Regions from separate parts of the Anaeromicrobium sediminis genome, predicted to be linked through region 1. Evidence: riboswitches for the same ligand, from Rfam matches in the RefSeq annotation. Region 1 holds a riboswitch; the other holds the start of a gene.

Evidence for each region. Region 1 has a riboswitch for lysine ahead of CCE28_RS18515 (aspartate kinase). Riboswitches for the same ligand answer to the same signal wherever they lie in the genome.
Region 2: linked by a shared signal. The riboswitch ahead of CCE28_RS18815 (Na+/H+ antiporter NhaC family protein) and the one ahead of CCE28_RS18515 (aspartate kinase) in region 1 are both predicted to bind lysine.

Annotation. Positions count from the first base shown of each region.
Region 1 is NZ_NIBG01000024.1:43,666-62,560, reverse strand. Features, by position in the region: gene CCE28_RS18540 (CidA/LrgA family protein) at 1-230, shown strand, start outside; gene CCE28_RS18535 (LrgB family protein) at 232-939, shown strand; gene CCE28_RS18530 (GGDEF domain-containing protein) at 957-2,570, shown strand; gene CCE28_RS18525 (metal-dependent hydrolase) at 2,612-3,289, opposite strand; gene CCE28_RS22350 (hypothetical protein) at 3,501-3,662, shown strand; gene CCE28_RS18520 (zinc-ribbon domain-containing protein) at 3,682-4,245, opposite strand; lysine riboswitch at 4,388-4,578, shown strand; gene CCE28_RS18515 (aspartate kinase) at 4,740-5,945, shown strand; gene CCE28_RS18510 (short-chain-enoyl-CoA hydratase) at 6,208-6,987, shown strand; gene CCE28_RS18505 (3-hydroxybutyryl-CoA dehydrogenase) at 7,006-7,854, shown strand; gene CCE28_RS18500 (SIMPL domain-containing protein) at 7,895-8,626, opposite strand; gene CCE28_RS18495 (LCP family protein) at 8,810-9,751, shown strand; gene CCE28_RS18490 (hypothetical protein) at 9,960-11,102, shown strand; gene murC (UDP-N-acetylmuramate--L-alanine ligase) at 11,123-12,514, opposite strand; gene purR (pur operon repressor) at 12,733-13,548, shown strand; gene CCE28_RS18475 (EamA family transporter) at 13,616-14,554, opposite strand; gene CCE28_RS18470 (iron-containing alcohol dehydrogenase) at 14,786-15,952, opposite strand; gene CCE28_RS18465 (winged helix-turn-helix transcriptional regulator) at 16,218-16,571, shown strand; gene spoVG (septation regulator SpoVG) at 16,962-17,231, shown strand; gene glmU (bifunctional UDP-N-acetylglucosamine diphosphorylase/glucosamine-1-phosphate N-acetyltransferase GlmU) at 17,521-18,895, shown strand, end outside.
Region 2 is NZ_NIBG01000025.1:47,427-62,096, forward strand. Features, by position in the region: gene cysS (cysteine--tRNA ligase) at 1-890, shown strand, start outside; gene CCE28_RS18800 (hypothetical protein) at 999-1,499, shown strand; gene CCE28_RS18805 (carbon starvation CstA family protein) at 1,521-3,131, shown strand; gene CCE28_RS18810 (MerR family transcriptional regulator) at 3,269-4,078, shown strand; gene CCE28_RS18815 (Na+/H+ antiporter NhaC family protein) at 4,285-6,006, opposite strand; lysine riboswitch at 6,143-6,321, opposite strand; TPP riboswitch at 6,457-6,559, shown strand; gene thiT (energy-coupled thiamine transporter ThiT) at 6,640-7,161, shown strand; gene CCE28_RS18825 (YcdB/YcdC domain-containing protein) at 7,453-9,642, shown strand; gene CCE28_RS18830 (B3/B4 domain-containing protein) at 9,744-10,406, shown strand; gene CCE28_RS18835 (NUDIX hydrolase) at 10,760-11,185, shown strand; gene CCE28_RS18845 (Mini-ribonuclease 3) at 11,902-12,342, shown strand; gene CCE28_RS18850 (hypothetical protein) at 12,376-12,744, shown strand; gene thyX (FAD-dependent thymidylate synthase) at 12,760-13,518, shown strand; gene rlmB (23S rRNA (guanosine(2251)-2'-O)-methyltransferase RlmB) at 13,530-14,273, shown strand; gene CCE28_RS18865 (NYN domain-containing protein) at 14,275-14,670, shown strand, end outside.

The DNA.
Region 1 (18,895 bases):
TAGTTACAAAGGTAATAAAAATAAAACAGGTGGAAAAGGCAGCAAACTTATTATTAAATAACTTAGCAGTTTTCTTCATATGTCCAGCAGTGGGAATAATCATGTATTTACATATGATTAAATTAGAATTCATGGCTATAATGGTTCCTACCATAATTAGTATAATTATAGGATTAGTGGTTACGGGAAAGGTAGTACAGTATATAGTTACTAGGAAAGAAGGCATATAAAATGAAGGGAATTTTTTTAAACAATCCATTTTGGGGAGTAAGTTTGAGTTTAGGAGCATTTATAATAGGTGTGAATATAAATGAAAAAATTAAGAGTCCCATAGTAAATCCTCTTTTAATAGGTTCTATTATTATAATAGTATTTCTAAAGTTTTTTAGTATAGATTATGAAATATATAAGGAACAAAATGAAATATTGAATTTTTTACTAGGGCCTGCCACTGTAATATTAGCAGTGCCTTTATATAAAAGCATGGAAGTTTTGAAGAAAAATATCCATGGAGCTTTAATGGGAATTTTAATAGGTACCATAGTGTCTATAGTGTCCGTTGTTGGACTGGCTATAGTATTAGGTGCTAGTGAGCCAGTTTTATTGTCTTTGGCGCCTAAGGCCGTTACGACGCCCATAGCCATGGAAGTATCTAGAATCATAGGGGGAATACCTCCTTTGACTACGGCCCTTGTGGCCATAACAGGTATATTTGGAGCATCCTTTGGCCCAGAAATACTTAGATTTTTCAAAGTAGACAATGAAATTGCCATGGGCATTGCCATAGGCACTACAACCCATGCTCTAGGAACTACAAGAGCCTTACAGGAGGGAGAACTAGTAGGAGCTATGAGTAGTTTATCTATAGGCATAGCAGGCCTTGTGACGGCCTTTATGACTCCATATATTATTGAGTTTGTACGATTATACTTCATATAAGGAGGAGGGGCCAGTTTATGAATAAGGGGAGCATACGAGCTAAAATACTAATGTACCTGCTATTAATAAGTATCATACCTCTTATGTTTGTACAATATGTAAGATTTACAGAAGTAAAAACAGCCATAGAGGAAAAGGAATTTAGTAAAATGGAAAACTTTTATGAAAATATAGAAAACATATTTAAGTCGTTTTTAGTTTATTGTGAGACGGATTTAAATACCCTAACAGAATCTATAGAAAATAATATTACGAAGGATGTAGATAAAGAACACATATCTAATAAACTACAGACTTTCATAAGTAGTAGAAGATATTATAATGAAGTAGCCTATATAGATGAAAGTGGAAAAGAGATTATAAGTATAAGGAAAGATTCTGATGACTTATATAAGTTTTCCAATGGTGAAAATACAATTGTTCATACTGAAATCGTTTCTAAATTAGAAAAGGGACAAATATATATAGGGAATATGGAAAAGGATGTAAAAAACTATAGTAATATTTTAGTACAGGGCGTATATAAAGAAAATCAATTAGTAGGATATATAAAAGTAAAACTAAAGATGGACATGCTTTTGAAGAGAGTAAAAAATTATGTTAAAAGAAACGGATATGAAAATGCTCCCATAATGATAAATTCACAGGGATTACATATATTTCATCCAGAGCAGGATAAGGTATGGACTCAAATTGAGGATGAGAAGATACTTAACATGATAGACGGTAATAATAAGGATATGTTAGTACATAAGGAAAATAAGCAGGTCATTGCCTTTAGAAAAATGGATTTACCTCATAATATGGATGAGTCCATATATATGGTTTTATATATAGATGAAGATAAGTACATACACGAAAATTTAAATAGCAGGCTCTTATTTGAAGTAATTTATGCTGGGGCCATATTAATAACCTTAGGAGTATTAATAACAATTTATTTAACAAAGCCCATACTGAAGTTAGCCGATACAGTAGAAGAAGTTGGACGAGGAAATTTTGATATTGAGATAGATATTAAGAGTGGCGATGAAATAGAAGTACTAGGAAATAAGATACAAGAAATGGCTAACCATCTAAAATATATGTACAATAACATGGAAAAGCTAGTAGAGGAAAGGACTAAAGAACTAAAGGTCGCCCATAAGGAGTTAAAAGAGTTAGCTAATACAGATTCCTTAACAGGTTTATATAATAGGCATTATTTTAATAGATTCATAGAAACTCAGGAAGAAGTAATAAAAGACAACAAGAGTTCTTTTAGTATTTTCATAATAGATATAGATAAATTTAAATATATAAATGACTTTTATGGTCACAATGTGGGAGATGTGGTACTGGTCCAAGTGGCCAATATACTAAAGAGTTCTACTACCCATAAGGACGTGGTAGTTAGATATGGTGGAGATGAATTTTTAATAGGTCTTGTGGATAGTAATAAACAAAGGGTTCAGGGTCTTGTAAACAATATAAGATATAAGGTGAATAGATGGAATAGGGACAGTTCAGTTCTTAGTCATGATCTTTGCCTAAGTATAGGTCATGAAGAATATGGCTTTAAATCTACTATAAAAGAATGTATTAAAAGGGCAGATGAAAAAATGTATGAAGATAAGAGAAGGAAGAGATGATATATCTTCCTTCTTTCTATATGTTTTTCTTCTTTTATATACTAAAGTTCAATTTCTTCACTTGGATTTAATATGATAACCTCTGAATTTTTTATTAAGTTCTTAAATTCTTCTGGGTCTGCTTTTACTAGATCAAAAGTATTATAGTGCATTGGGATTACCTTTTTAGGCTTTATAAAGTCCACAGCACGGACAGCATCATGTATATCCATAGTGAAATTTCCTCCTATAGGAATTAAAGCTAAATCAATATGTTCATCTTCTAGGAGTTTCATATCCATAGTAAGGCCCGTATCCCCTGCATGATAGATTTTTTTACCATCTATTTCAATTAAGAATCCTCCTGGATTTCCTCCATATAGGTCACCTGTATCCGTTTGTATAGATGAACCATGAAGGGCAGGTGTCATTTTAACTCTTCCAAAGTCAAAATTATAGGAACCTCCTATATGCATAGGATGACAGGTTAATTTATGCATACTAAGATAATTGCAAATTTCAAAATTACTTATTGTAAGGGGATTAAAATGTTGACCTAAGTAAACACTATCTCCTAAATGATCACCGTGGCCATGGGTTACAAATAGATGGGATATGTCTTTAAATTCAGATATATCCACATGAGCCGATGGATTCCCATTTATAAATGGGTCTATAAGACCTTTAAAGTTATTGTGCTCTATGTAAAAGCAAGAGTGAGCGATAAATTTGATTTTCATTTTACGTCCTCCTTATATTTAATTACTTTATTATTATACTAAATTTTGGGAAAAATATAGATGGTTTAATAAAAATAGTATATAAATATGAAAATATGCAAAAATAATAATTGAAGATGTCTAAATATTCTTTACAAATCAGATGAATTTTTGTATAATGAAATACACAGATTCGTGTAGAAAAAAGTCGAAAAGGGAAGGAAGTTCTATAATGGAATATGTCAAGATGTTGACCAAGAGAAGAAACAATTTAATGGATCGATATACAGACTTAATAAATCGTAATAATTTATCTGAAAAAGAATTAATGATGAAAAGAGAGTTAAGAAAACAGATTATGGATTTAGACTTTGAGATAGAAGAGATAGAATAGGGAAAGACGCTAAGTAAAATTACTCAGCGTCTTTTTCTTCACTTTCAATAGGACTTGCTACACATTCACATGGTTCTAAATCCTCTTCTATTTGATCTTCTTCTAGTGATGGACACTCTTCTACTGGAAGGGATTCTTCAAGGGAATCTTCCTTTTCATGTGATTGTTTACAGCCACAGTTACCATCACATGTTCCCCCATCCTTACAAGCACAAGTATCCTTTACAGGATGACCACAATTTGGACAATAGTTCACATGATCTTCTAGTTCAAATTCGCATTGAGGACACTTTAAAATTCCCTTTAATTCATCGATATGACTTTTACTTTCTTCAATTCGAGAGTCAATTTTTTTCATTTCTTCTAAAAGACATATTGATTCTTCAGATAGGCTCTCAATACTATTATTTTTAAAATCTTCATAAAGGGCTTTCCCAAGGTCATAATAAAGACCATCTAAACTAGCCATATCCTTAGAAAGAGCCATTTTCAATTTAGTCATTTCCGTTACATCAAAGGAAATGTCCTTAATTATTTTAGTGCTATCAATCATACCTTGTTTTACTTTATTAATTATACTCATGTTATACCCCCTTTAAAATCATTTCTATACTATTTTATTGACAATAAATTATATATATGCTAAAATGTCAGAAATAAAAAACTTTTATTAAAATTTTAATAAAAGGCACTTTTGAAAAAATAAAACAATTAAATATGTTAGTTTGTGTGTTATGAGGTTGCAATGATTATAATTACCACAGGTGAGAGATAGAGACTCTAGGATCTTATGGGAAAGGAATTATTGCCGAAATATGTAAATTGTCTCTAAATTTATATGTTGGGCATATACTTAATAGGTATATGACTGTTATTGATAAATTCACCACTTTATCAATAAGGAGCTGATGCACAAAGGGTGAAAAGGAGAAATAACAGTCAATGGCCTTTTTACGCTTTGGCTGTTTTTTTATTGTAAAAAAACCATATAAAAGCTTTAATAAATGATTATATAGGAGAATATAAGATAAAAGCTTTAATAAATATTTATATAGGAGAATAGGGGAGGTAAATCATATGGCCGTAGTAGTACAAAAATATGGTGGAAGTTCAGTTGCTACCTTAGAAAAAATAAAAGCAGTAGCAAGTAAAATATCAAAAAGAAGGGAAAAGGGAGATAAAGTGGTAGTTGTTGTATCCGCTATGGGTGATACAACAGATAGCTTGATAAATATGGCCAACTCTTTAAATACCAATCCTGATAAGAGGGAATTAGATATGCTCATATCCACTGGAGAGCAAGTATCCATATCATTAATGAGTATGGCTCTTCAAAATGAAGGATGTGAATCCGTATCCTTGACAGGCATGCAAGCAGGTATACAAACTAAGGGGTTTCATTCAAAGGCTAGGATTGAAGATATAGATTTGACTAATTTAAAAAATCATTTAAGTGAAGATAAAGTGGTAGTTGTGGCAGGTTTCCAAGGTGTAAATAATAATGGAGATATAACTACTTTAGGTCGTGGTGGAAGTGATACTACGGCAGTGGCCTTAGCAGCTAAACTAGATTGTGATTGTGAAATATACACGGATGTGGATGGAATATATACGGTAGATCCACGCTTATTTCCTACAGCTAGAAAATTAAAGAGTATATGCTATGAGGAAATGCTTGAAATGGCAAGTTTAGGTGCAGGGGTTATGGAAACTAGATCTGTTGAAATTGCACAAAAGTATGGAGTAAAGGTTTATGTGGCATTAAACACAGGGGAGTGGGAAGGAACTTATATAAAGGAGAGTGACAATACTATGGAAAGTAAAGCAATAACAGGATTATCTTTAAGTGATAAGGATTTAATGGTTACTATAGACAATGTTAGATATGATATACAAAATATAAGCTATATTTTTAATGAGCTAGCAAGTAAGGATATTAATATAGATATGATAAGTCAAACAGCTCCAGCAGGAGGACATGTGAGCCTATCTTTTACAGCTCCTAAGACAGATGAAAAAATCATACTTGATATATTAGAAAATGTAGAGAAAAAAATAGGAAATATAAACGTAGAAATAGAGAAAGATATAACAAAGTTATCTGTCGTAGGAATAGGTATGAGAAGTCAATCAGGGGTTGCTGCGAAGGTCTTTGATATATTAGCTAGAAACAATATCCAATTTAAGCAGGTAACTACTTCCGAAATACGAATTTCTTATACTATAGATACAAAGGACAGACAAAGGGCTTTAGAAGCTGTAGCTAATGAATTTAATCTATAGGTAAAAAACTTTAATTTAAATATATTTTAATATAAAAAAAAGTTCTAAATAGGTAAGGTTGAACATAAAGTAATAAAGTGTTGACCTTACCTATAATATGTTTTCAGAATAATTAGAAAAGAAAATAGGAGGAATTGTTATATATTTAACGAATATAACATTAGACAGGCTGTATTTATGGAAAACAGGAAAAAATAGATGTTGGTATTTTTACTTAGAAGATGTATAATTTCTTTGTAGGCTATAATTGGGGGGGAAAAATATGAACTATGAAATGTTAATTCTAGAAAAAAAAGATAGAATGGCTATTTTAAAGTTAAATAGACCAAATGCATTAAATGCGTTAAATTCTCAAATACTATTGGAATTAGATAAAGCTATTGATAATATAAAAGAAGATGATTCTGTAGATGTACTTATAGTAACTGGAGAAGGAAAGGCCTTTGTTGCTGGAGCTGATATTTCCCAAATGAAGGATTTAAATGCAGAAGAAGGAAGAAAATTTGGGATCCTAGGCCAAAGGGTCTTTAGAAAAATTGAGACGCTAGAAAAGCCATCTATAGCCGCTATTAACGGTTTTGCTTTAGGTGGAGGCTGTGAGCTTGCTATGAGTTGTGATTTAAGAATCGCAAGTGAAAGGGCCAAATTTGGTCAACCAGAAGTAGGATTAGGTATTACACCAGGCTTTTCAGGTACTCAAAGATTACCAAGACTTGTTGGTGTAGCTAAAGCAAAGGAGTTAATATTTACAGGAAAGATAATTAAAGCTGAAGAAGCTCAAAGCATTGGGTTAGTAAACAAGGTTGTGGATAAGGAAAGCTTACTTGATGAAGCCATTAGTATGGCTCAAAGTATAATTAAAAATGGTCAATTAGCTGTAAGATACTCTAAGATGGCAATCGATAGAGGAATGCAAGGTGATATTGATACAGGAATTGAAGTAGAAGCAAATTTATTTGGTTTGTGTTTTGCAACAAAGGATCAAAAAGAAGGTATGACTGCTTTTGTTGAGAAGCGTGAAGCAAATTTTGAAACTAAATAATTTAGGGGGGAACATTATATGAAAAAAATAGGTGTTTTAGGAACAGGTACAATGGGAGCTGGAATTATCCAAGTTTTTGCTCAAAAGGGTTATGAAGTTTGCGTTAGAGCTAGAAGAGATTCTTCTATTGAAAGAGGATTAGCTACAGTATCTAAAAACTTAGACAGATTAATCAAAAAAGAAAGATTAACTGAAGAGCAAAAAACTGAAATAATGGGTAGAATACATACGTCTACAGATATTAGCATAATGAAAGAGTGCGACCTAATAGTAGAAGCTGCCACTGAAAATATGGAAGCTAAAAAAGAATTATTTGCTCAATTAGATGAAATATGTAAAGAAGATACTATTATAGCTACAAACACTTCTTCTTTATCTATAACTGAAATAGCATCAGCTACTAATAGACCAGATAAGGTTATTGGTATGCATTTCTTCAATCCAGTTCCAGTAATGAAGTTAGTAGAAATTATTAAGGGAATTGCTACTTCTGATGAAACTAAGGAAGTAATAGTAGGATTAACTAAGGAAATAGGAAAAACTCCAGTAGAAGTAGAAGAAGCTCCTGGATTTGTTGTAAACAGAGTATTAATTCCTATGATAAACGAAGCTGTAGGAATATTAGCTGATGGTGTAGCTACTAAGGAAGACATAGATGAAGCTATGAAGCTTGGTGCTAATCATCCAATTGGACCTTTAGCTTTAGGAGATTTAGTTGGTCTTGATGTATGCCTAGCTATTATGGAAGTATTATATAATGAATTTGGTGATTCTAAGTATAGACCACATCCATTATTAAGAAAAATGGTTAGAGCTAATCTATTAGGAAGAAAGACTAAAGAAGGTTTCTATAACTATAATAGATAAAAATAAAAATGCTGCTCACGCAGCATTTTTTTATTTTCATCTATTTCACTTCAAATTCACAGGATACTACAGCTGTAATTTCCTTTTCCAATGAAGATGTATCGTTGATTCCATAATCTGAGATTTCATTAGAGTAAAGGGGTGTTATTTGAAATACACCAACTCTAGCAGATAATAGTTGACCTGGAGTATTATTAGAAATTTGAAGAAGCTTTTCTGCCCTTAATTTAGCATCCTTAGTTGCTAATTCTATCATCTCAATCTTTAGATCAGCTAATTTAGTATAGAAGTATTGAGGTCCGTTAGAGCTAAATTCTACCCCACTGTTTATAAGGTCTGTAGCTTCCCTTGATATATTAGTAATTTTATCTACGTCACTAGATCTGATTTCAACAGTTTGGTAGAGTTTGTAACTTTCTATTTCATTGGTATAAGTGCCATTTGGTAATATTTTATTATATGTACTAGTTGAAATGGAGGATAGAACTATGTCATCTTCCTTAATACCAGCATTAATTAAATAATTCTTTACCTTCAATTCATCCTCTTTAATTTTTGAATAGGCAGAGGATAAATCACTAGATTGAACAGAAAAGCTTCCATTCCATACAACGAAGTCTGATTTAATCTGCTTCTTAGCACTACCCTTAACGGTTAATGAATTTTTATTAGCCTTTACTTGAACAAAACCTTTTGTCACTATAACAGAGGAGACTATAACTCCTAAGGTTAATATTAAGGCCACAATTATTAATGGATTTTTGTTATTCATATACTTCACCCCTTTATTATTAATACATATATTGTAATTTATTTTAGGGAAAAAATAGTTAACAAAAAATTACAAAAAAGAGTGGAAAAGATTTCATGTTATTATTTGTAATATATTTTTAACTATTATGTTTTTAACATATGTTACAATATATATGGATATGTATTTGAAAGGAAGATAAATATGAAGACATTTATGAAGGTATTTTTCATAGCATTTCTATGTTTTACAATGGTAATTGGAGCTGGAGTATGGGCCTTTACAAAGTTTTATAATCCTCCAGAGGAAGTTGTAGTAGAGCAACCACAGGAAGAAGAAAAGGAAAAAGAAGTGCCAAAGGAAGAACCAAAGAGCGAGTTGGAGATTTTAATAGAGAAAAGCGAGAGAATTAATTTTTTATTACTAGGTATGGAAGGGCCTAGAACGGACACTATAATGTTTGCAAGTTTTGACCCAGATACTAATAATATAGACTTAGTATCTGTACCTAGAGATACTTACTACGAGAGAAATAAAAATCATTCTCCAGATAAGAAAAAAATAAATGCAGTTCATGGAGATGAAGGTGTAACGGGAACTAAGGTAGCTATTAGCCAAGTTCTTTGTAATGTTCCTATAGACTATTATGTGAAAGTTAGATATGAAGGTGTAGAGAGTGTAGTAGATTCCTTAGGGGGAGTAAAGGTGACTATTCCTATGGATATGAAATATGATGACCCTTATGACAGTCCACCTCTTCACATAGATTTAAAAAAGGGTACACAAGTGTTAAATGGTAAAAAAGCTATTCAGTTTTTAAGATTTAGAAAGGGCAACGATGGAACGGGTTATCCAAATGGAGATCTAGGTCGTACTAAAACTCAGCAACAGTTTATAAAGGCTGCTTTAAAAAAGGCATTAGGTTTTAGATTACCAGTAGTTGCCAATACCGTTATGAAATATATTGAAACGGACATGTCTGTAGTAGATGCGGTGAAACTTGCTACAGATGCCATTGGTATGGATAGTGATAGTTTAAAGACATATTCTATTCCTGGAGACACTGTAATGAGAAATAGATTATCATACTTTATACATGATAAATCTGGAGTAGAAGATATAATAAAAGAAATATATTCAAGATAAATAGGGATGCAAATTTGCACCCTTATTTTTTTGCAGTTAAGTCTTATTTGCCTATAGGAATTTTTAAATAAAATTAATATAATTATAGGGGTAGGAAGGACTTTTAATGCATATGCAGAATATGTATAAAAATGAAGGATGTATAAAAACATAAGAATGGGCTATTTTATAGATAAATGTTTTATGATTAACTTAGGAGTGATAAACAGTGAAAAACACGAAAGTAATAGTAAGATTAGTAATACTGTTTTTAGTACTTGGAAGTGTAAGTGGATCTATTACTTTCTTTATTTTGGATAAGAAGAAAGAAGTAAAGGAAAAAAGTACTGTGGCAGTTGAAGAAGTTAAAGAGGAAATACCAGCAGTACAAGAGAAGGACCCTTTTAAAGAAGTTGTTGAAAATATTAATGAATTATATATAGAATGTAAATCTTCTCCTGATAATGTAATAGAGGTGGAAGAGGATAAATCGGATAAAATTGTAGCTCTTTTAAAGGGAATGGACCTTAATTTAGTAATGTCATCTAAAGAAGACAAGGAAAAGTATAGTGAGAATCTATATACTCTCCATGTAAAAAGCGAAAATATTAAAATAAAATTAAATGACAAGTATATTATAGTAGACAATCCTACAGGTGGAAGTAATGTGTATGAAGGTAATGTAGAAGAAATACAAAGGATTATAGATGAATTGGGAATCATATATGTATATGGATACTCTAAACACTTGAGATTTAATGATGTGGATAAAATAAGTATTTTAGCTAAAGATGTATCTCGTGTGTGGACTCTCAATAATGAAGAAATTCAAGATTTTTTAGAAAATATTACTTTGAAAAAGCCAATAGTTATGGAAGAAAATATGAATTTAAGTGCCATATTCCCAAATTATCATATAGAAGTGGGCATAGGGGATATGGTATATAATATAAAGCTTTTAAATGAAAAGACAATATTAATTGATTCCTATGATTCTAAGGAGTTTTATGAATATGATGGAGAACTTTGGAATTATTTAATGGATAAATATAAAATAGATAAGGTTTTTGATAGGGATTCAATAGAGTATTTATTAAATAGTACAAAGATAGTAATAGATGATAAGGATAATATATTTGACTTAGAAGATGAAGTGTTTTATCCAAGGGAGTTAGCTAGAATGCTAATCCACTCACAAAAGTCAGAAACAATGGTGACTCCTGATGAATCAGAATTGAAATATACCTTAACCTTTAATGTGACAGGAGAAGAGTTTGAGGTTAAGATATATGAAAATAGTATTACTTATAAAAACAAGACATATTATAGTGAAAATATAGGTGAAATAATCAAAAGTAGTATGAGTATATAGTTTAAGGCTAGGATAAAATCCTAGCCTTTTAATTTATTTACTAATTTTTCTCCAATTCTATTTACATTTCCAGCTCCCATAGTAATTACCAAGTCATTTGGTTTAGCATTTTCATAAATGTAATCTACTATGGAATCAAATTCTTTCATATATGTCACTTTATCATTACGCATTTTGATTTTTTCAACTAAATCCTTAGAGTGAATTTGTCCTGTGTCCTTTTCTCGAGCTGCATAAATGTCTGTGATAATGAGATTATCTACTCCATCAAAGGCCTCTGAGAACTCATCTAAAAGGGATATGGTTCTAGTAAAGGTATGGGGCTGAAAAACACACCATAGGTTACTATGATCTATATTGGATACGGCTTTTAATGTGGCTTCTATTTCTGTTGGGTGGTGAGCATAGTCATCTACTACTCTTATATTATTAATATTACCGAGTAAATCAAATCTTCTATGGGTACCACCAAAGGTATTTAGAGCCTCATTTATATGGTCAATATCTATTCCAAAATGATGACAGCATGCAATTGATGCTATGGAATTGTATAGATTGTGTTCGCCTGGAACTCTCAAATTTATTTTTCCTAGTAATTTATCCTTTTTATACAAGTTAAAAGAAGGATATCCAAGGTCATTGAAAGAAATATTTATAGGATAGTAATCTGAATTATTATCTTGACCATAAGTGATTAAGTTACAATTTACATGGTCTATTATATTTTGTACATTAGGATCATCACCATAAGCTATTAAAAGGCCATCATTTGGGATTAAATCTATGAATTCTCTAAAGGTATTTTTAATATGATTTAAGTCCTTAAAATAATCTAAGTGGTCTTCTTCAATGTTTAAAATAATTCCAACTGTAGGGAAGAATTTTAAGAAGCTTCCCACATATTCACATGCTTCTGTAATAAAGTAATCTCTAGACCCGACTTTAACATTACCTCCTATGTTATCTAGTTGACCACCAACTAATATGGTAGGAGAGTATTTATTGTAGTCTAAAATTACAGAGATCATAGATGTGGTGGTAGTTTTTCCATGGGTACCTGCCACGGCTATGTTGTTTTTAAATTTTTTCATAAGAAGTCCTAACATTTCTGCCCTAGATAGGATAGGAATTTGTTTAGTCCTAGCTTCCATTAATTCTGGATTAGTTTCTTTCACTGCAGCAGTATATACTACTAAATCTGGACTAGATATGTTATTCTTATTATGGCCTATATGTATAGTGGCCCCTTGTGATGAAAGTTTTTTAGTGATTTCTGAATCATTCATATCAGATCCAGAAACCTTATAATCGAAGTTAATAAGAATTTGTGCTAAAGCACTCATACTTATTCCACCTATTCCGATAAAATGTATATGGTTTATACTATGTTTATCTAAATCAAAATCAAACATTATAAAATCCTCCAATAAAACTTAATAAAATTTATTGTTAATTATAGCCATATTTATATATATTTATAAAAAGAATGTGAAATGATAAATATGAACAAAAAGTTTTCTTAGAAAATTATAACATAAAAATATTTGTTGGAAGATAAATGTATTGAATAATTGTGTAAAAAGCAATAATATAATATTAAACGAAAAAATTGAATGGAGAATGGAAAAGAATGAAAATAAAGAGAAATGAACGAATCGGAGCATTAGTTAAAATATTGACTGATAATCCAAATCATTTATTTAATCTTAGTTATTTTACGGATAAATTCAATGCAGCCAAATCTAGTATCAGTGAAGATATTGTCATAGCAAAGAAACTGATGGAAGATTTAGAACTGGGCAAGATAGAAACTGTGCCAGGAGCTGCTGGAGGGGTAAAATATATACCTGTCTTAACTAAAGAAGAAACTAAGGAAATATTAGATGAAGTCTGTAACAAACTTAAAGATCCTAAAAGAATTATACCAGGTCCATTTTTATATATGGCAGATATAATATATAACCCTGCTACTATGAGAAAGGTTGGGAACATCTTTGCCACTCAATTTATGGACAAGGAAATCGATTACGTAATCACAGTAGAAACTAAAGGTATTCCTATAGCTATGATGACGGCAAATGCACTAAATGTACCACTTATAATCTTAAGAAGAGATAGTAAAGTTACGGAAGGGTCTACTGTTAGTATTAATTATTTATCTGGGTCTACTGGTAAAATTCAAACCATGTCCATATCAAAGCGCGCTATTAAACCTGGGTCTAATGTAATCATAATAGACGATTTTATGAAGGCTGGAGGAACGGCTAAGGGAATGGTAGATATGATGCGTGAATTTGATGCAAATGTGGTAGGAATAGGAGTCTTAATAAGTACTAAGGAACCAGAAGCTAAGGTTGTAAAAGATTATATTCCATTACTTGTATTAGATCACATAGATGATAGGGAACAAAATGTAATAATATATCCTAATGAAGAGTTAGTTTAAAAGGTTAGCATAGGCTAACCTTTTTTGTTTTAGTTGGTTTTTTAAGGCTGTGCTTTAAGTACAGCTTTTAATCTTTAGCCTTAAGTAAGAATTTCATTGGTGCTAGGCCAAAATTTGATATGAGTATGCCAAGAACTATAACCAAACCTCCGGCCCACTGTAGGGAGGAAAGCTGTTCTCCAAGAACAAGACGAGCGGTAATAAGTCCAGTGACAGGAACGAGTAAAGAGAGTGGGGCTACTCGGCCTGCAGAATACTTAGCAATTAATCCGCTCCATGTGCCATATCCAACTAATGTTGCGAAAAAAGCAAGATAAAAGACAGCAAAAATAGATACTCCATTCAAATTAGTAATTGCGTGTAATAATGTTTCAGGCGTGTCAAACATGAGCGCAAGTATCATAAGAGGAATAGGAGGTACAAGACTTGACCAGACAACAAGGCTAAGCATGTCTAATTTTTCTCCCCTAGAAGCTGCATGATTGACAGCATATCTTATTACTATATTGGAGCCACTCCAACAAGCGGCGGCTAAAAGACTTAATAAAAATGCTCCAAGAGGAATGGATAAGGTTCCGTTAGCACCTCCATTTGTACCTATGAGGTAAAGACCCAGTGAAGCAACTACAAGGCCTATCAGTTGTCTTACCTTTAGTGGTTCTTTTAAAAGCACTGCTGCAAATAAAATTGTAAAGAATGCTTGAGATTGAAGAACCACAGAAGCAATACCCGCTGGCATACCTATATCCATGGCATAAAACAAGCAACCAAATTGGCCGACACCCACTGCCAATCCATAGGCAATACAATATCTCCATTCTATGGCAGGACGCTTTACAAAGAAAACAGCGGGAAATGCGGTTAACACATAGCGCAAAACAGCTAATAGCATGGAAGGTACTCCAGCAAGACCCAATTTAATCACAGTGAAATTAGCTCCCCAAACCGTCACTACAAGCAAGGCAAGTCCAATATCTTTTCTATTCATTTTTTCATTTATAATCATTTCCATCTCCTTTCTATAATTAAGTAATTAAAATCATGTCCTTTATTAACAAAATCTTATTATAGATAAACAACTTGAAAAAGCTTTCTAATATTACTTTTATTCTACATGTATTAATAAATTCCTATTATTTCTAAATAAAAATCAACTTCTTATACTAGTTTTAACTAATGTTTTTGAAAAAGACTAAGCACTCAGTAGAGCCTTTAGTCTTATATTCATAATTTGTTATTAAAATTCTACTTTTTCACCATTGTAAGCACAAATAAATAGTTTTTTCATTTCTTCTACCGATATCTCTCTTGGATTTGTACCTGTACATGGATCTGCTACTGCAGTATCTGCAATTTCTTCAAGTTTGTCATTAAAGTCTTTTTCACTTACTCCAAATTCTCTTAATGTAAGTGGAATATTCATTTTTTTATTAAAATCTATTACCATTTCTACTAATGAATTCACTAATTCCTCTTCATTATTTCCTGCTAGGCCTAATCTTCTTGCTATGTCAGCATAAGCTTTACCAGCAATTTTTTGGTTAAATTGAATTACATATGGCAAGTATATTGCATTTGCACATCCATGAGGAATACTAAATATCTTTCCTGTTTTATGTGCCATACTATGAACTATTCCCAGGATTGCATTTGAGAATGACATTCCTGCAAGGCATTGTGCTAAGTGCATTTCACTTCTTGCTTTTGTATCTCCTTCAAATGACTTTACTAAGTTCTCTTTCATCATTTCAATAGATTTCATTGCTAGTGCATCTGTAAATACTGTTCTTACTGTTGACACGTATGCTTCAAAAGCATGAGTTAATGCATCCATTCCTGTGTGTGCTACTAATTTTGGTGACATTGTTTGAGCTAAATCAGTATCTACTATTGCTATGTCTGGTGTTATATTGTAATCAGCTATTGGATATTTTACTCCAGTTTTATTATCTGTTATCACTGAGAATGATGTAACTTCTGTACCAGTTCCACTAGTTGTTGTTACTGCTGCAAATTTCGCTTTTGTTCTTAACTCTGGTAGGGAGAATGGTTTTGCAGCTTCTTCAAATGTAAATTGTGGGTATTCGTAAAATATCCACATAGCTTTTGCCGCATCTATAGGTGAACCTCCACCTACTCCAACTATCCAATCTGGTTCAAATTTCTGCATTATTTTTACGCCATTCATTACGGTATCAACTGATGGATCTGATTCTACCCCTTCTATAAGTGTAGTTTCCATTCCAGCTTCTTTTAAATATCCTTCTATTTTATCTAATGCTCCACTTCTCTTTATTGAACCACCACCAATTACTATGGCAGCCCTTTTCCCTTTTAAATTCTTTAATTCTTCTATTGCTCCTTCTCCAAAATAAACATCTCTTGGTATTGTGAATCTTGCCATGTTCATTCCTCCATTCATTTTATGATATAATTTTTTTAGTTGTTTTTTTATTAAATATAACTTTCTGTGCCTCAGCACATGATTCATTATACAAATATAATAAACCTGTGCGAAGAGGGCACTTTTTAGTAGGATAGTTTCAAAAAGGAAACTAATGGAAAAACTATAATTTATTAAAATACTGATATAATAGGGGTTGCCTATTGTTATTACACTGGACAAATTCCTAAAAAAAATTTTCAAAGGATGGTGAATATAATAAAATATGCCTAAAGATAGAACTAATAAAGTGAGTTGTAGTAATTATAGATGTGAAATAGAAGTAACTTTAGAATTAATAAGTGGAAAATGGAAAGGCCTTATATTGTGGAACCTAGGAAATCATGAAGTTATAAGATTTAATGAATTTAGAAGAATCATTCCGAAAATCACACAAAAAATGTTAACACAACAATTAAGAACTTTAGAAGAAGATGGATTAATAAATAGAAAAATTTATAATCAAATTCCTCCCATGGTAGAATACTCCTTATCCGAAGAAGGTCAAAAATTAATGCCTATATTAGAACAAATGGATAAATGGGGTAAAAATTATATATCTAATTACAGAAAAGACTAAGCAGTATTTAGCTTAGTTTTTTTACTTACTAGGAAATTATAAATTTTCAAAACTATGGATAAGTAAAAAATCAAGGGGGTGGGGGAACATTCCCTGCCTCTTTAAAGGAAGGTGTTCAGATCGCGATAGCAGACGCCTGCGGGAACCATAGGGTTCCATAACGAAGCATATGAAGCATGCCTTTTTTATCAAGGGAAATGATATATAAGAGAATTAACAATAATTACAAAACATTGTTTTGAAAATAAAGAATATTTAAAAATATAATTTTTTTTATTCAAAAAGTTAAAATTTTTTAAATATTTTTGAAAATAAAGAAGGAAATAAAAAATATTTGGAGAACATGTTAAATAGCTTATTTTGTATGAGACCAGGAAGGAGGTAAAAGGGATGCAAGTTACAGATGTTCGTGTAAGGAAAATCCAGGATGAAGGAAAAATGAAAGGGATAGTGTCAGTTACTTTCGATAATGAATTTGTTGTACATGATATTAAAATAATAGAAGGACTAAATGGATTATTTATTGCTATGCCTAGTAGAAAAATAGGAGAAGGTGATTTTAGAGATATAGCTCATCCTATTAACTCAGAAACTAGATCTAGATTACAAGACAAAATATTTGATGCTTATGAAAAGGCAAAATTAAGCCAAGATGAGTAATGTACAAGCCTGATATTTTTAAATTAAAAACCTTTATGATGGAAATACTTATTATAGTTCTCATCAATAAGGTTTTTTTTATTGCATATAATCTGGGTTTAAATGATGAATACTTAACATTTGTCTTAAAAAATTTTTAAATATTAAGTTTATTGTTGGTTATATGGTATGAAAAGTGATATACTATTTATCGAAAAAAAGGAAAAAATAAGGACATAGAACTTGTCGAAAAATAAAGTTTTGTGTTCTATAGTATATATAAATGATGTATAATAGGGAGTGATTATAAATGGAAAAGACTACAGCAATTATATTAGCAGCTGGTGCAGGAACTAGAATGAAATCTAAGTTTCCAAAGGTAGTGCATAAGGTATGTGGAAAATCTATGGTAGAACATGTTATACATGTGGCTAAATGTTCGGATTGTGAAGAAACAGTAGTGGTAATAGGCCATGGTGCAGACAAGGTAAAAGAAACGGTTAAAGATGATGTACATTTTGTTCTGCAAAGGGAACAATTAGGCACTGGTCATGCTGTTTTGCAAGCAAAAGAATATATTAAAGATGAAGGTTATGTTCTTTTATTATATGGGGATACTCCTTTGATTAAAGCAGACACACTAAGAGAAATGATAGACTATCATAAGGAAAATAAATTATCAGCTACAGTTTTGACAGCTCATGTGGATAATCCTTATGGATATGGAAGAATTGTAAAGGATACAGCAGGGTATGTGGAAAAAATCGTTGAACACAAGGATGCAAATGAAGAGGAACTTAAGATTACTGAAATAAATTCTGGAATGTATTTATATGATGCAAAGCTTTTAAAAGAATCCTTAGACTTATTAAATAATAATAATAGTCAAAAGGAATATTATATAACAGATGTAGTAGGAATACTAAATGACAAAGGACATAAAGTAGGTTCTTATGTATTAGAGGATATGGAAGAAATCTTAGGAGTAAACTCAAGAGTTCAGTTGGCCGCAGCTGAGAAGATAATGAGAGACAGAACATTAAACAAACTAATGGAAAGTGGAGTTACATTGATAGACCCTAATAATACATATATAGATGCTCAAGTGGAAATTGGGCAAGACACTATAATTTATCCAGGTGCAATAATAAAGGGTAATACTATTATTGGGAATGAATGCTCTATAGGACATAATACTAGAATTGAAAACTCTATTATTAAGGATAATGTGGAAATTCAAAGCTCTACTATAATAGACAGTTTTGTAGATGAAGAAACTACTGTAGGACCATATGCATATTTAAGACCTAATAGTAAAATAGGTAAAAAAGCTAAAATAGGAGACTTTGTTGAAGTTAAAAATGCAACTATAGGAGATAATTCTAAGGCATCCCATTTAGCATATATAGGAGATGCGGAAGTTGGCTCAGGTGTTAATATAGGTTGTGGAGTAGTATTTGTTAACTATGACGGGAAGAATAAGCATAAAACCATAGTTGAGGACAATGCTTTTGTGGGAAGTAATTGTAACTTAGTAGCTCCAGTAACTATAAAAGAAAGTGCTTATATTGCTACAGGTTCTACTATAACTAAAGAAGTTCCAGAGGGAGCTTTATCAGTAGCTAGGCAAAAGCAAAGAAATATAGAAGGATGGGTAGAAAGAAAAGGACTTCTAAAAAACAAAT
Region 2 (14,670 bases), on a different contig from region 1:
ATATAAAGAAGAATCCAACGGACTTTGCCCTATGGAAAAAGCAAAAGGCTGATGACGAAATAGCATGGGGTTCTCCTTGGGGTAAAGGGAGACCTGGGTGGCATATAGAGTGTTCTGTAATGAGCACTAAATACTTAGGTGAAACTATAGATATTCATGGTGGTGGACAGGATTTAATATTCCCACATCATGAAAATGAAGTGGCCCAAAGTGAAGCGCATACAGGAAAGCCATTCTCTAAATACTGGATGCATAATGGATATATAACTATAAACAATGAAAAAATGTCTAAATCTAAAGGAAACTTCTTTACAGTAAGAGATATACTAAAGGAGTTTGATGGAGAAGTAGTGAGATTTTTCTTACTTTCAGCCCAATACAGAAATCCAATTAACTTTAGTAGAGATCTTATGGAGCAATCTCAGAATGGATTGGAAAGATTATATAATGCTAGAAATAATTTAAATCACTTACTAAGAAATGCTGAAGATGGTACTATGGATGAGGGCGAAAAGGCTGTGTATGAAAGACTATTAACTTACAAAGATAAGTTCATAGAAAATATGGATGATGACTTAAATACGGCAGATGCTATAGCAGCCATATTCGAATTAGTTAAAGATATTAATACTAATGTTAAAAGTGAATCTTCTAAAGAACTAATGGAAAAATCCTTAGATTTATTTAATGAATTAACAGGAGTACTTGGTATAGTTACTAAGGAAGAAGAAGAGGTAGATGAAGAGGTAGAAGCATTAATTGCAGAAAGACAAGAGGCTAGAAAAAATAAGGACTATAAGCGTTCGGATGAAATCAGGGATCAACTAACAAACATGGGTATCATATTAGAAGATACTCCTCAAGGACCAAAGTGGAGTAGAAAAAAATAAATGATCAGGCGAAAGCCTGATTATTTTTTTGTAATAATTGCTGAATCTATTGATAAATTTTGAATAATGTGTTAATTTAGTTAAAACAATTGTAAAAGGATGGATATTATGGAAATTAAAAACTATATAAGTAGTATTGAAAATAGATTAAATGCATATTTTGATATAAACAGGAATTACTTTTATGATGAAAAACATATGAACATAATGGCCACCCACAACTGCAAAAACTCTAGATATTTCATGAGTAAAAGGGTAAATATATATTCCTTTGAAAATAACGAAGTCATATTTCTAAAGGACTATGAGCATATAAATTTAGATATATTAAACTCCTTCATAAAAACTTTAGAATCCTCTGTAGATGATTTTGTGACTCCCAGTGATGAGCATATGAGTACTGATATAACAGGGGTATTAGTAGTAGGCAAAGGAGAAATAGATGAAGATTTAATTAAAAGGGTTAAAAAATATAAGTTTTATAAGAGCTTCATGTTTGGTTTTAAAGGATGGGTAAATATAAAGCTTATATTAGTTAATGTAAATGATAAAAAAATCATTACAAACAAAAAAGGAAAGGGGGCAAGGTCGGTTTACGACGTTTTCTAAAAATTTTTAGGAGGGGATTCCATGAATTCACTATGGTTAATTTTAGTTAGTATTGTGGTATTTTTTATTGCGTACGTAACTTATGGAAGTTGGTTAGCTAAACAGTGGGGGATAGATGAGACTCGAGAGACTCCAGCCCACACTCAAAACGATGGTGTAGATTATATGCCAGCTAAATCGCCAGTACTTTTAGGTCATCACTTTGCATCAATAGCGGGGGCAGGGCCTATAGTAGGACCTATTGCCGCAGCAGTATTTGGATGGCTACCAGTTATGCTTTGGATAATTATTGGAGGGATATTCTTTGGTGGTGTACAAGATTACAGTTCCATATTTGCATCTATAAGACATGATGGTAAATCTATAGGTGAAATTATAGAAGTTAATATTGGTAAAAAGGGTAAGAAGTTATTTGGTATATTTGCTTGGCTTACATTACTATTAGTTATAGCGGCCTTTGTTAATATAGTTGCTAATACCTTTGTAAGTGTACCAGCAGCAGCTTCATCATCAGTAATGTTTATAATGCTTGCCATATTATTTGGTTTCTTTGTATATAGAAGGGGAATGCCTCTTGGTATTTCTAGTATAATTGGTGTAGTACTTTTATTTGGATGTATAGTACTTGGAGTAAAGTTTCCATTAGTTCTTTCTAAACAAGTATGGATATATATATTATTGGGATACATATTTGTTGCATCTGTAACTCCCGTTTGGATACTACTACAGCCAAGAGATTATTTGAACTCATTCTTATTATATGCCATGCTTATAGGGGCTGTTTTAGGTATAGTAATATATAGACCGACTATAGAATTGCCAGCAGTTACTTCTTTCAACGTGGGAGGAAAACTATTATTCCCTATGTTATTTGTAACTGTGGCCTGTGGTGCCATATCTGGATTCCATTCATTAGTTGGATCGGGTACGTCTTCTAAACAATTAGACAGCGAAGCAGATGCTAAGATTGTTGGATATGGAAGTATGCTTATAGAATGTGTCCTTGCAGTTATAGCAATCATAACAGCAGCTTATGTGACTAAGGATAAGTTTGCAGAGTTATTAGGTGCTGGAGGTCCTATAAATGTATTTTCCGATGGTATAGGAGTATTTATGTCTAAGTTTGGAATTCCTTATGCTACGGGTAAATCTTTTGTAGCATTAGCTATATCAGCCTTTGCCCTTACTAGTTTAGATACGGGAACAAGACTTGGAAGATTCATATTTCAAGAGATGATTGATCAAAAGGAAGGGGAAAGTGAAAATATATTAGCCAATAGATATGTGGCTACAGGTATTACGGTTGTTTTAGGAGGATGGTTAGGTAGTGGTAGTTGGACTAAGATTTGGCCAATATTTGGATCAGCAAATCAATTACTAGCAGTACTAGCCCTAATAGCCGTTGCCGTATGGTTAAAGAAAAGTGGAAAGAATTATAAGATGTTCATAATTCCTATGATATTCATGCTAGCCGTAACTGTATTTGCTTTAATATTACTCATAAAGCAAAATCTTGCCAGTGAAAATTATATATTAGTGGCATTACCAGCACTGCTGTTACTATTTGCGTTAATATTAACTAAGGATGCATATAAGGTGTTTACAAGTAATGATAAAGAGCACATAGTATAAAATTAAAAGGGTGTGGAAAAATTTCACACCCTTTTAATTTTTCGAATTTTTTAAAAGTTAATAGATAATATTTGAAAGTTAGTATAGAATATAGGTAAATAGGTTACTAAATAAATTTTAATGGGGAGTTATGAAAAATGAATGATATGTTTTCAATTGGACAAGTGGCAAAGATACATAGAATATCTATTCAGACCCTAAGGTATTATGACAGAATAGACCTATTAAAACCTGAACATACAGATGAAAAAACTGGTTACAGATATTATACTGAGGCACAATTAGAAACATTAGAAACTATAAGTTATTTGAAATTATTAGGAATGTCATTAAAGGATATAAAAAATTATTTAAATGAAGGTCATGTGAAAAATAGCAAAGAACAATTAAAGTCTCACTTAAAATTAGTAGATGAAAAGATAGAAGAATTAAATTACGCAAGGAAAAAAATAATCAATAAATTGAACATAATAGATAAGGCCCTTTTAATAGACGATTTTAAAGTTCATGAAAAATATATAGGTGAAAGAAATATAATATATAAACCTCTAATTAATGGTCAGGATTTTACTGAATTTGGTATGGCCATAAAGGACATATATGAAATGGCCAATGAACATTACCTTGAAGTGAAGGATGAAGTAGGAGTTACTCTGGAATATGAAGATGTTCTAAAGGGTAAATACGAGTCTTTCTCAGGCTTATTTTTATTCACACAGGATGATGATGTGAGCGATATTAAAAAATTACCTAAGGGCAAATATGTGTGTTCGTATCATAGGGGTAAGTACAAGGATACCCATAAAACATTTAAAAAAATGTTAGATTATATTAAGAATAAGGGATATGAAGTTACAGGTAAAGTTGTAGAAATATCTTTAATTGACCTACTTGTGGCTAAAGATGAACGAAATTATATAACAGAAATACAAATTCCCGTAAAATAAAGGACCATGAAATTCATGGTCCTTACAGATTGTAGACAAAGTCTACAAGATTATAGACTTTTGACAAAATTTAAGTTCGAGGCGTGCTGAAACCAAGAGACCGCAGCGTATATAGACATACGTAAGGGTTCTTGGTTTCAGCAACAACGAAGAAATTCGGGTTTGTCAACAGCCTAAAAGGACCATGAAATTCATGGTCCTTAAATTTATGCTACTTTATTTTCAATATTCTCTACTGCATCTGGTACACTTTTTCCAAAGAACTTAACTACTACAAATATTAATATGATAGCTACTGGTAGTACTATCCAAACTGGAATTCCAAGTCCTACAGGAATATATCCAAATAATACGGATATTAGGCCTACGCTTAAAGCATAATATAGCTGAGTCTTAACGTGTTCTAAGTGGTCACATGCAGAACCCATGGAAGATAATATGGTCGTATCTGATATGGGAGAACAGTGGTCTCCAAAGATTGCGCCTGTTAAAACTGCTCCTGCACTCATTACTACATAACTAGTTTCTGGAGATATGGCATAAGCTAGAGGTATAGCTAATGGCATTAGGATACCCATAGTACCATATGAAGTTCCTGTAGCAAAGGATATGATAGATCCTAATACAAATATTATTGACGGTAATAAGAATGCTGGAATCTTATCTGATAAAATTGAAACTAAAAATTTAGCAGTACCTAATTCCTTAATAGTTCCTGATAAGGACCAAGCTAATAATAATATTACTGCTGTAATAACTAATGACTTTGTGCCTTGAACCCAAGTATCAATTGCTTCAGATACGGTAAGAATTTTCTTTCCTACAGCCATGATTATGGCAATTACACTGGCGATTAATGCTGCTTGGAATAAAACTATACTTGCATCAGATGCACCAAAGGTTTCTCTAATGGCCATTACTGACAATGGAGATCCATCTACTGCTGCTTTAACAGTTTCATCTAAATACCCATATCCATTAAAGTAAAAACCAACAAATGCTGCGACTATTAATGTACTTATAGGAATTATAGCATTCCATACACTTAATGTGATTCCTTCCTTTGGTTCTAAATCATCACCTTCATCACAGGACATGGCAGTAGCTCCATCTGGTAATAATTTTCCTGTAGTTCTAGCTCTAACTTCCGCCTTGTGCATTGGTCCAAACTCTTTTAACATTATGGATGTGGCAACTATAAATACTAATATAAGAATGTTATAAAATCTATAAGGTATAGTTTCCATAAATACACCATAGGCATTTACACTTTGTCCAATGGATTCATAGGCGTCTTTTATAAGTCCTATTTCATAACCTACCCAAGTGGAGATAAGGGCAATACCTGCAATTGGAGCAGCTGTAGCATCGATTATGAAGGCCAATCTCTCTCTAGATATCTTTAATTTGTCTGTTACTGGTCTCATAATAGGACCTACGATTAAGGCATTTGCATAATCATCAAAGAATACAACTAAACCTAAAAGCCAAGTTACTAATTGGGCACTTACAGGAGTCTTAGCTCTTTTGGCTAGAGCTTCAGCTACGGCCCTTGCTCCACCCATTTTAGATATAACACCTATAAGGCCTCCGATTGCTAAACACTGAAGGATAATACCTGCATTCCAGCTATCAGCAAGGGAACCTAATATGTGGTTAACAATATTTAAAAAACCGTGGATAATAGCACCAAAGAAATTATTTGTGTTAAGTGCTATTAAGAAAGTCCCGGAGAACACTCCTATGAATAAGGACAGTACCACGTTTTTAGTCACAAAAGCCAATGCGATGGCAACTAATGGTGGTAATAATGTTAATAAACCATATTTGTCTGCATTAGCTTGGGCCACTTCTGGGTCCACAGCTAAAGAGACAGTAGTCATTAATAAAATAAATAATAAAGTAAGTATAAAGACTCTTCTTTTCATTTTTTCTTCCCCCTATTTTGTCTATCCGTTTACTAATTCAAACTTATATTGCTATTGGGGTGTAAAATAAAAAAACTCCTTAAGCTAAGGCTTAAGGAGTTAGAAACACGTCAAAAAAACGTATGATATTTCTAATTCCAACAATAGCCCTCCACAAAGAAAAACTTTGTGACAGTCCCATACATATTCTGTATAGTCCCAACATATGACCTTAAAGCTATCAGTCATACATTTCGGCGAAATTTCCTTTCTCATAACGTCAAAGTTGCTTAACTCAGTTATAATACTAATAAATATCGCACCTCTATTATTGAACTGCAAACGGATTATTTAAATGTATGCTTAATATAATAGTATCTTTTAGAAAATGTGTCAATAGTAAAAATATGAAAGGTCATTTTTGACAAAAATTTATAGGTATGATATTATGGTCGTGAAATTGAATAGTTATGTATTCACTGGGGGTGCCTAAAGGCTGAGAGCAGACTTGATTCTGTAACCCTTTGAACCTGATCTAGTTAGAACTAGCGAAGGGAAGTGTAGTGATTTTTTAATAAAAAACCATGTGCTTTCCAAGTACATGGTTTATTTTGTTTACTAGGCAATTATGTATTTTTTTAGGAGGGGTTATAAATGAAAAATTCTTCAACAAAGAAATTAATTGAAGGTGGTATAGTTATAGCTTTGGCATATGTACTTAGTCTTGTTAAAATATATCAACTTCCCAATGGCGGTTCTATAACAGCTGGTAGTATGGTTCCTATCTTAGTATATGCCCTAAGATGGGGAGGTGGACCGGGAGTTTTCGTTGGAATTGTATATGGTACAATACAATTCATATTAGGTCCTAAATGGTCTTTTCACATAGTATCAATTTTGTTTGATTATAGTGTTGCTTTTGGATTTTTAGGACTGGCTGGTTTCTTTAAGGGAAGTCTACCAAAGGAAATGCTAGGAGTGTTTATAGGTATATTTATGAGATTTGCAGCCCATGTAGTTTCTGGGGTTGTAGTATGGTCCTCTTATGCACCAGAGGGAGTAAGTCCCCTTACCTATTCAATTATATATAATGGTTCCTATTTGATACCTGAAATAATAATTTCAATATTCATATACGGACTTTTACATAAACCACTTAAAAATATGAAATATTAAAATAGGCCCTCTTTTGAGGGCCTTTTTATTGTCTAGGAAAGTTAATTATCATGAAAACTATAAATCAATAAAAAAAGAAGGGGTTGTAGGTGAAGAGTTCCCCTGCCTCTTTGAAGGAGGGTGCTCAGATTGCGGTAGCAATCGTCGAAGGAAACCATAGGGGTTCCTAGCGAAGCATAGGTCGCATGCCTTTTTTATATAAAAAACTTTTTATTATTAGAGTACTATTACATTATTTGTGGAAATATATTACAATGTAATAGGAAATAAAAGGAAAAGGGGATGTTAAATTTGCAAAGAAAGATTATGAGTCTTTTTTTAGTTCTTGTGATGGTATTTTCAATTAGTATGCCAGCCTTTGCTAATGAAGACACAAGTGAAACCAATGTGAAAATATCAAAGGATAAGGCGACGGACATAGGAAAGGAGTTTCTAAAGAATTATTTTGCCACAGAGATTGATGAGAAAAAATTTGAAACGAGAATAGAGTTAGAAAAGAGTTGGAGACAGAAAGACAGTAAAGTATGGAGAATAAGATGGAGAAATCGTAAAGAAAATGGTGGAGTTAATTTTCGTGTTGAAATAGATGCTAATACGGGAATTTTATTGGATTGTACCAAGGATTCTTATGATTATGATGAAAAGATAAGTGTACCATCCATATCAGAAGAAGAAGCTAAGAAAAAAGCTCAAGAGTTTCTTAAAAAAATTCAACCAGGAAAAGTTGGAAGTGTTAAATTAAGAAATGAAGAAAATAGAATAATGAATAGATATGACATTTCTAATTATAGATTTGAATATGTAAGACAAATAAATGGTGTGGAATTTCCTTCTAATGGCATAAATCTAGGGATAGATGGAACAAATGGGGAATTGATAGAATATAGAATAAACTGGGACTACAATATAGATGCACCAAAAGTAGAGAATATAATAGATAAAGAAGAAGCTAGAAAATTGCTAGAAGATGAAGTTGCTATGGAGAAATATTATTTAGGAATTAGGGATGAGGAAACTAGAAAAACTAAAAATATCAAATTAGTATATAGAGCAAGTTATAAGGGAAAGAATGAATTAGATGCTAAAACAAAAGAATTTAAAGAATACAATATAGATAAAAACTTAGAGAGTAAAGATATATCCTTTGATAGAAAACAAGAAATATACAAAAAAGCTTTAAATATTAAAAAAGAGAAAGTAGACAAAGAAAGGGCTGAAGAAATAATCAAAACCCTTTTAAAAGACCTGTATGAAAAAGAGATAGAAATAGATTCCATAGAATATATGGAGAACGTTAATAGATATAGAAATGCTGGAAAGAATTGTTGGGAAGTGGAGTTTAGAAAAAAAGGTGCAGAAAAGTATGATACAGATGGAGGAATAACTATAAACGCAGATACGGGAGAAATATTAAGCGTTAATATTTATAATTACAGACGTGGATCAGAAGAATTTGAACTAAAGTTAACTTGGAATGAAGCATATGATAAGGCTATAGAAGCTATAGAAAGATTTTATCCAGATAAAATAAGGGATATAGATACTAATCAAAACCATTATAAAAGATTAGATGATGATGAAATAGAAAGAGATTATTATTTTCATTTCTCTCGAAAAGAAAATGGCATAGGATTTGATGGTGATTCCATAAATATAAATATAAGTGCACAGGACGGAACAATAGAAGATATCCATATGAGATGGACTGATAATATGGAGTTTCCAAATCATGTTGGGAAAATTTCAGAAGAAAAAGGAAAAGAATTATGGCTTAAGAATTTAGAGTGCAAATTAATATACTCTAAGGATATGGATAAAAAACATAATAAGCTAAACTTAGTTTATGTATTAGAAAATAAAATTAATAGATATGGATTAAACATAGATGCTAACACTGGTACGTTTGTAGATTATTCGGGTAAAGAAGTTAAATTAGATGAAAAACCTAATGTGGATAAAAATCATCCATATATACAAGAATTAAAGGTATTGGCAGCTAAAGAAGTTATTGATATAGATAAAGTCAGTTTAAATAATGAAATAACTTTAATAGATGCAGTGAAAATGTTAACTAAGGCTAAAGGATATAGAGCCTATAGAGCTAATAGATATGAAGACTTAAAGTTTACTAACATATCTAAAGAAGATGAGAACTACAGTATCTTAAAGGGCGCTGTATATTTTAAAATATTAGATAATGAAGCTGTAGAATTTAATAAAGAAAAGAAAGTTAACAATATGGATATGGCTAAGCTTATGGTAAAAGCCCTAGGTTATGAAAAATTAGCTAAGGCACAGGACATTTATGTACTGCCATTTAAAGATGCTAATAAGATAAGTGAAGAAGATAAGGGATATGTGGCTCTTTGTAAAGGTCTTGGATTGATTGAAGGTGAAGAATTTAATCCACAGAAGAATATTACTTACTTAGATATGGCTATAATCATATATAAGTCCTTGGAAAATTTTAAAGAATATTAATAAATAAAGGTGGATGTCCACCTTTATTTATTAATATGATCATGTATATGATTATTGAAAATTCTGGTTGTTAGGTTAAAATATATATTGAGGTGATACTAATGATAAACATAACCATATCAGATGAAATTAAAAATAATATTCCAACCATGGCATTAGGTGTAATACATGGAGATGTAAAAGTAACAGAACACAATGATAAACTTTGGGAAGAAATAGATAAAGCTTGTGAAGAACTAAAGAATAAGTTAGAAGTAAAAGACATAGCAACTCTTCCAAATAATAAAGATGCTCGAGATGGATACAGAAAATGCAAGAAAGATCCTACTAGATACAGAATAGCATCAGAGGCCCTAATAAGAAGAGTAGTTAAAGATAAGGGATTATATAAGGTTAATAATTTGGTAGATATAAACAACTTACTATCTATAACGTCATACTATCCTATAGGATGCTTTAACATGGATAAGATAGAGGGTGACGTGGTTATGAGAGTTGGTAAGAAGGATGAACCTTATGAGGGCATTGGTAGGGGTGTTCTTAATATAGAGTTTATGCCTGTGGTGAGTGATGACCTAGGAGCATTTGGAAGTCCTACTAGTGATAGTGAGAGAACCAAAATAACTAAAGATACTACTAAGATGCTAATGACCATACTTGCCTTTGGAGGAACAGAAGGATTAAAGCAGTGGAATGAAAAGGCTAAGGAACTATTTGAAAAATACGCAGATGGAGAAAATATAGAAACGTACATAGTAGAATAGATAAGATATGAGATAGTTGATTTCACATTAATTTGTTTAATCAACTATTTTGTTAATAAGGGGGAATTGGGCATATGGATAAGATTATATTTAATATCTATGGATGCAAATTACTAGATACTATAAGGAAAAGAGTTTAAAATTATCCAATAAAACTAAAACAGCCATGTAAAATTGGCATAGTATATATTACGGCAGGATTTTTTATGGTCATATTTAGTGCGCTCTAGAAAATAAAAAAATCTGTAAATTAAATTCACTTATAGGAGGAATTATATGTTTTTTAAAGAAAACTAGATTTTAAAATGATAATAAAAATACAATAGTTTTAAAATTATAGGCGGTGGGATGAAATGTTAGAAGTGAATTATCATGAACTAGGTGAAGTCAGTGATGAAAAGTTGGAATTTGCCATAATAGGTACTACTTTTTGTGACAAGTGGGTATTTGTAAAACATAAAGATAGAACCACTTGGGAGATACCAGGTGGCCATAGAGAGTATGGCGAGGACATAAATCATACGGCAAAGAGAGAGCTTTACGAAGAAACGGGAGCTAAAGAATGTGATGTGATTCCCTTGTGTGAATACTCTGTAACCATAGATAATAATACTAGATACGGAAGGCTTTTTTATGCAGAGGCAGAAAAAGTAGGGGACCTTCCTAATATGGAGATAAAGGAAGTGGGAGTTTTCCATGAGTTACCTGAAAATCTCACTTATAAAGAAATACAACCTATTATATTTGAAAAATTATTAAATTGGCAAAAAAATATATAAAACAATTATGGTCAGTATCATTTCATGATACTGGCTTTTTTATTGTAAATATTTCAACGGAAAAAATTCTTGTCATACTAAAGGTTATTTTGTCTGCATAAAATGTCTTATTTGAAAGAAAAGTAATTAACTTTAACAGTATAGGACTTTTAATTAAGTTCAGCTTGAACTTTAACTTAATCTTTAAAAACTTAACTTTTTAAGGATAGTACCTAAACTTGAAATTAATGTTTTAAGGTTATGAACTTTATGAAGAATGGGTGCAGACGAGTAATATACTAATTGATAAGAATGAAATTTAAGGAATTATAAAAATATAAGAGATAGATTTTTATGTGGAAGGCTTATAATACAAATATGTTCATTTTTCTACATTGTAACAGGTGTTATCAGGAAAATGAAGAGATGTTTTGTCTAAAACCATATGTTAAAATGAGAAAAAAGCTAAAAAAATCCAATAAACAAAATATTTCCCGAGAAATATATATGAATCCACAAAATAATTCAATGCTATAAACAAAATAAGACAAATAAATGGATGGTTCTAAGAATTTGTATTCAAGGTCAGTTTTATAGTGGAATAATCTATTATAATTTAAAATCTATAGAAAATAATAATAGAAAGTACTTATGGTCCTTAAGAAGCCTTTAATCTTTAGCCAAATTATAGTATCATTTAGAGTAGTGTAAACTATAAAAAAGTTGAGGTATTATATATGGGAAATGATTTTTTGAAGTCTTTGAACTTAGAAGAAAAAACAGAAAATGAAGTGAAATTTTTAAATTCTTTAGTATTGGCCCATATGGGAGATGCAGTATATGAGGTATATATAAGACAATATGTCCTTCATAAATACGGTGGATATGTGAATAACATACATAAAAAATCCACCAAGTTTGTAAAAGCCTCTGCACAAGCTCGTATAGTCCATGGACTTAGTGATGAGTTTTCAGAGGAGGAATGGGGTGTAATAAAGAGGGGAAGAAATAATAAGTCTAGTACGGTTCCTAAAAATGCTAATATTTCAGATTATAAATATGCAACGGGCTTTGAAGCATTAATAGGATATTTATATTTGACAAATAAAAAAGAGCGTATAGAAGAGATTATATTAAAGGGAATTAATATATTAGAAGAGGAACTGGAAGCTAATTAGGTATAAGATAGTCATATGAAGAGGTGGGATAAAGTGAGCAAAAGAGAGAAAATAATGCTATATGTTACAATTCTACTAACTGTTGTACTTGTAGGTAAATCTCTATTTTTCGATGAAGTAAAGGTGAGTGGAGATGAACTTAAAGTAAAGAAATTTGTAGAGTTAGCTGTTAAAGAAAACCCTAAATACAATAACTTCTTTGCAAGAAAGAACATAGTAACTTATAAGGTAACATCCATATCAAAGGTTAGTGAAGAGGGAACATCACATATTGGATATATGGGAAATGATAAATATATAGAAGCTGATGTAGATGGGAAATATAGAGTTAAAGTGACTGGATATTTTCTTAGAATCTTACCGTTTAAAAAATTTAGTGTAGAAAGTAATACAGAATCATAAAGGGGATGAAGTGAAGTGAATGTGAAATTAATCCAATATACTAATGAACCAGAAAAGGTTGTAGCGACAGCAGCTAAATTATGTTACTCTCCTAGTGGTGTAGATGAAATACAAAAGGGATTAGATGATGAAAAAATCGAAAAATTTATTAGTATGCTAATGGGATTAGGTCATGAATCTCCCATTGAACATATAAACTTCACCTTTGCAGCAGAAGGTATAAGTAGAGTTTTAACTCATCAATTAGTTAGACATAGAATTGCTTCTTATTCCCAACAATCTCAAAGGTATGTAAAGTTAGACCAGTTTGAGTACATAATTCCACCAAGTATAAAAGGAATAAAAGAGGCTGAAGATAAGTTTATAAAAGCTATGGAAGAAGATCAAAAGACATATGATGAATTAGTTGGGATTTTGCAAAAAAAACATATGGATAAATTTTTGAAAGATGGTATAAGCGAGAAAAAGGCCAAGAGTATGGCAGAAAAAAAAGCTATAGAAGACAGTAGATATGTATTTCCAAATGCCTGTGAAACTAAGATTGTATTTACTATGAATGCTAGAACTTTAATGAATTTTTTCCATCATAGATGTTGTGAAAGAGCACAATGGGAAATCCGTGAAATGGCAACAAGAATGTTAATGGAAGTTAGAAAAGCAGCCCCTAATATATTTAAATATGCAGGTCCAAACTGTTTAAAGGGAACTTGTCCAGAAGGTGCCATGACCTGTGGAAATATAAAGGCTGTAATAGAGAAGTTTAAAAATATATAAAGAGGTGTGAAATGAGTAATATAGATAAAATTGAAGGTAGAAATCCTATAATAGAAGCATTGAAATCAAATAGGGAAATAGATAAGATAGTTGTAGCAAAAGGATCAGAAAGTGGATCTATGAAAAAGATAATGGCCATGGCCAAAGAAAAGGGTATAGCCATATCATTTGCTGAAAGAAAGAAATTAGATCAAATATCAGAATCACATAATCATCAAGGGGTTATAGCTTATGTAGCAGCTCATACCTATGTGGATATAGATACTATACTAGATAAAGCGAAAGAATTAGGTGAAGAACCATTTATTATAATATTAGATGAAATTACAGATCCTCATAATTTAGGTTCCATAATGAGGACTGCAGATGCAGCAGGAGCCCACGGTGTTATAATTCCAAAGAGAAGGTCCGTAGGATTGACGTCTATTGTGGCAAAGACCTCTGCTGGAGCTATAGAGTATGTTCCCGTATCTAAAGTTTCTAACATAGCATCTACTATAGATTACTTAAAAGACAAGGGCCTTTGGATAGCTGGAGCTGACATGAAAGGTGAAGTTTCATATAAACAAAATTTAAAGGGAAGTATAGGCCTTGTTATAGGTAGTGAAGGAAAGGGTATATCTAGATTAGTGAAAGAAAAATGCGATTTCCTAGTAAAATTACCAATGAAGGGACAAGTATCATCTTTAAATGCATCTGTGGCTGCCAGTGTATTAATGTATGAAGTTGTAAGGCAGAGAGAATTTACGAAATAGGGTGGTAAATTTGGGAAAATACTTGTTGGTAGATGGTTATAACATAATAAATGCATGGCCTAGACTTAAGAAGATAGGTGCCACTAACTTAGAAGAAGCAAGGGAAAAACTTATTGAAGATATAGTTGAGTATAAGCATTATACAGGGGAAACAGTAACAATAGTCTTTGATGCCCATTTGGTGAAAAAAAGTAGAATGAAGAAAATTAATATAAAGGGTGTCTCTATAATATTTACTAAAGAACATGAAACGGCAGATTCTTACATTGAAAAAAGAGTAGAAGAGTTAACTAAAAATAGGAAGAATCAAGTTAGGGTTGCCACATCAGACTGGGCCGAACAACAGGTGGTCTTAGGCAGTGGTGCCACTAGAATATCCGCAAGGGAACTCAATATA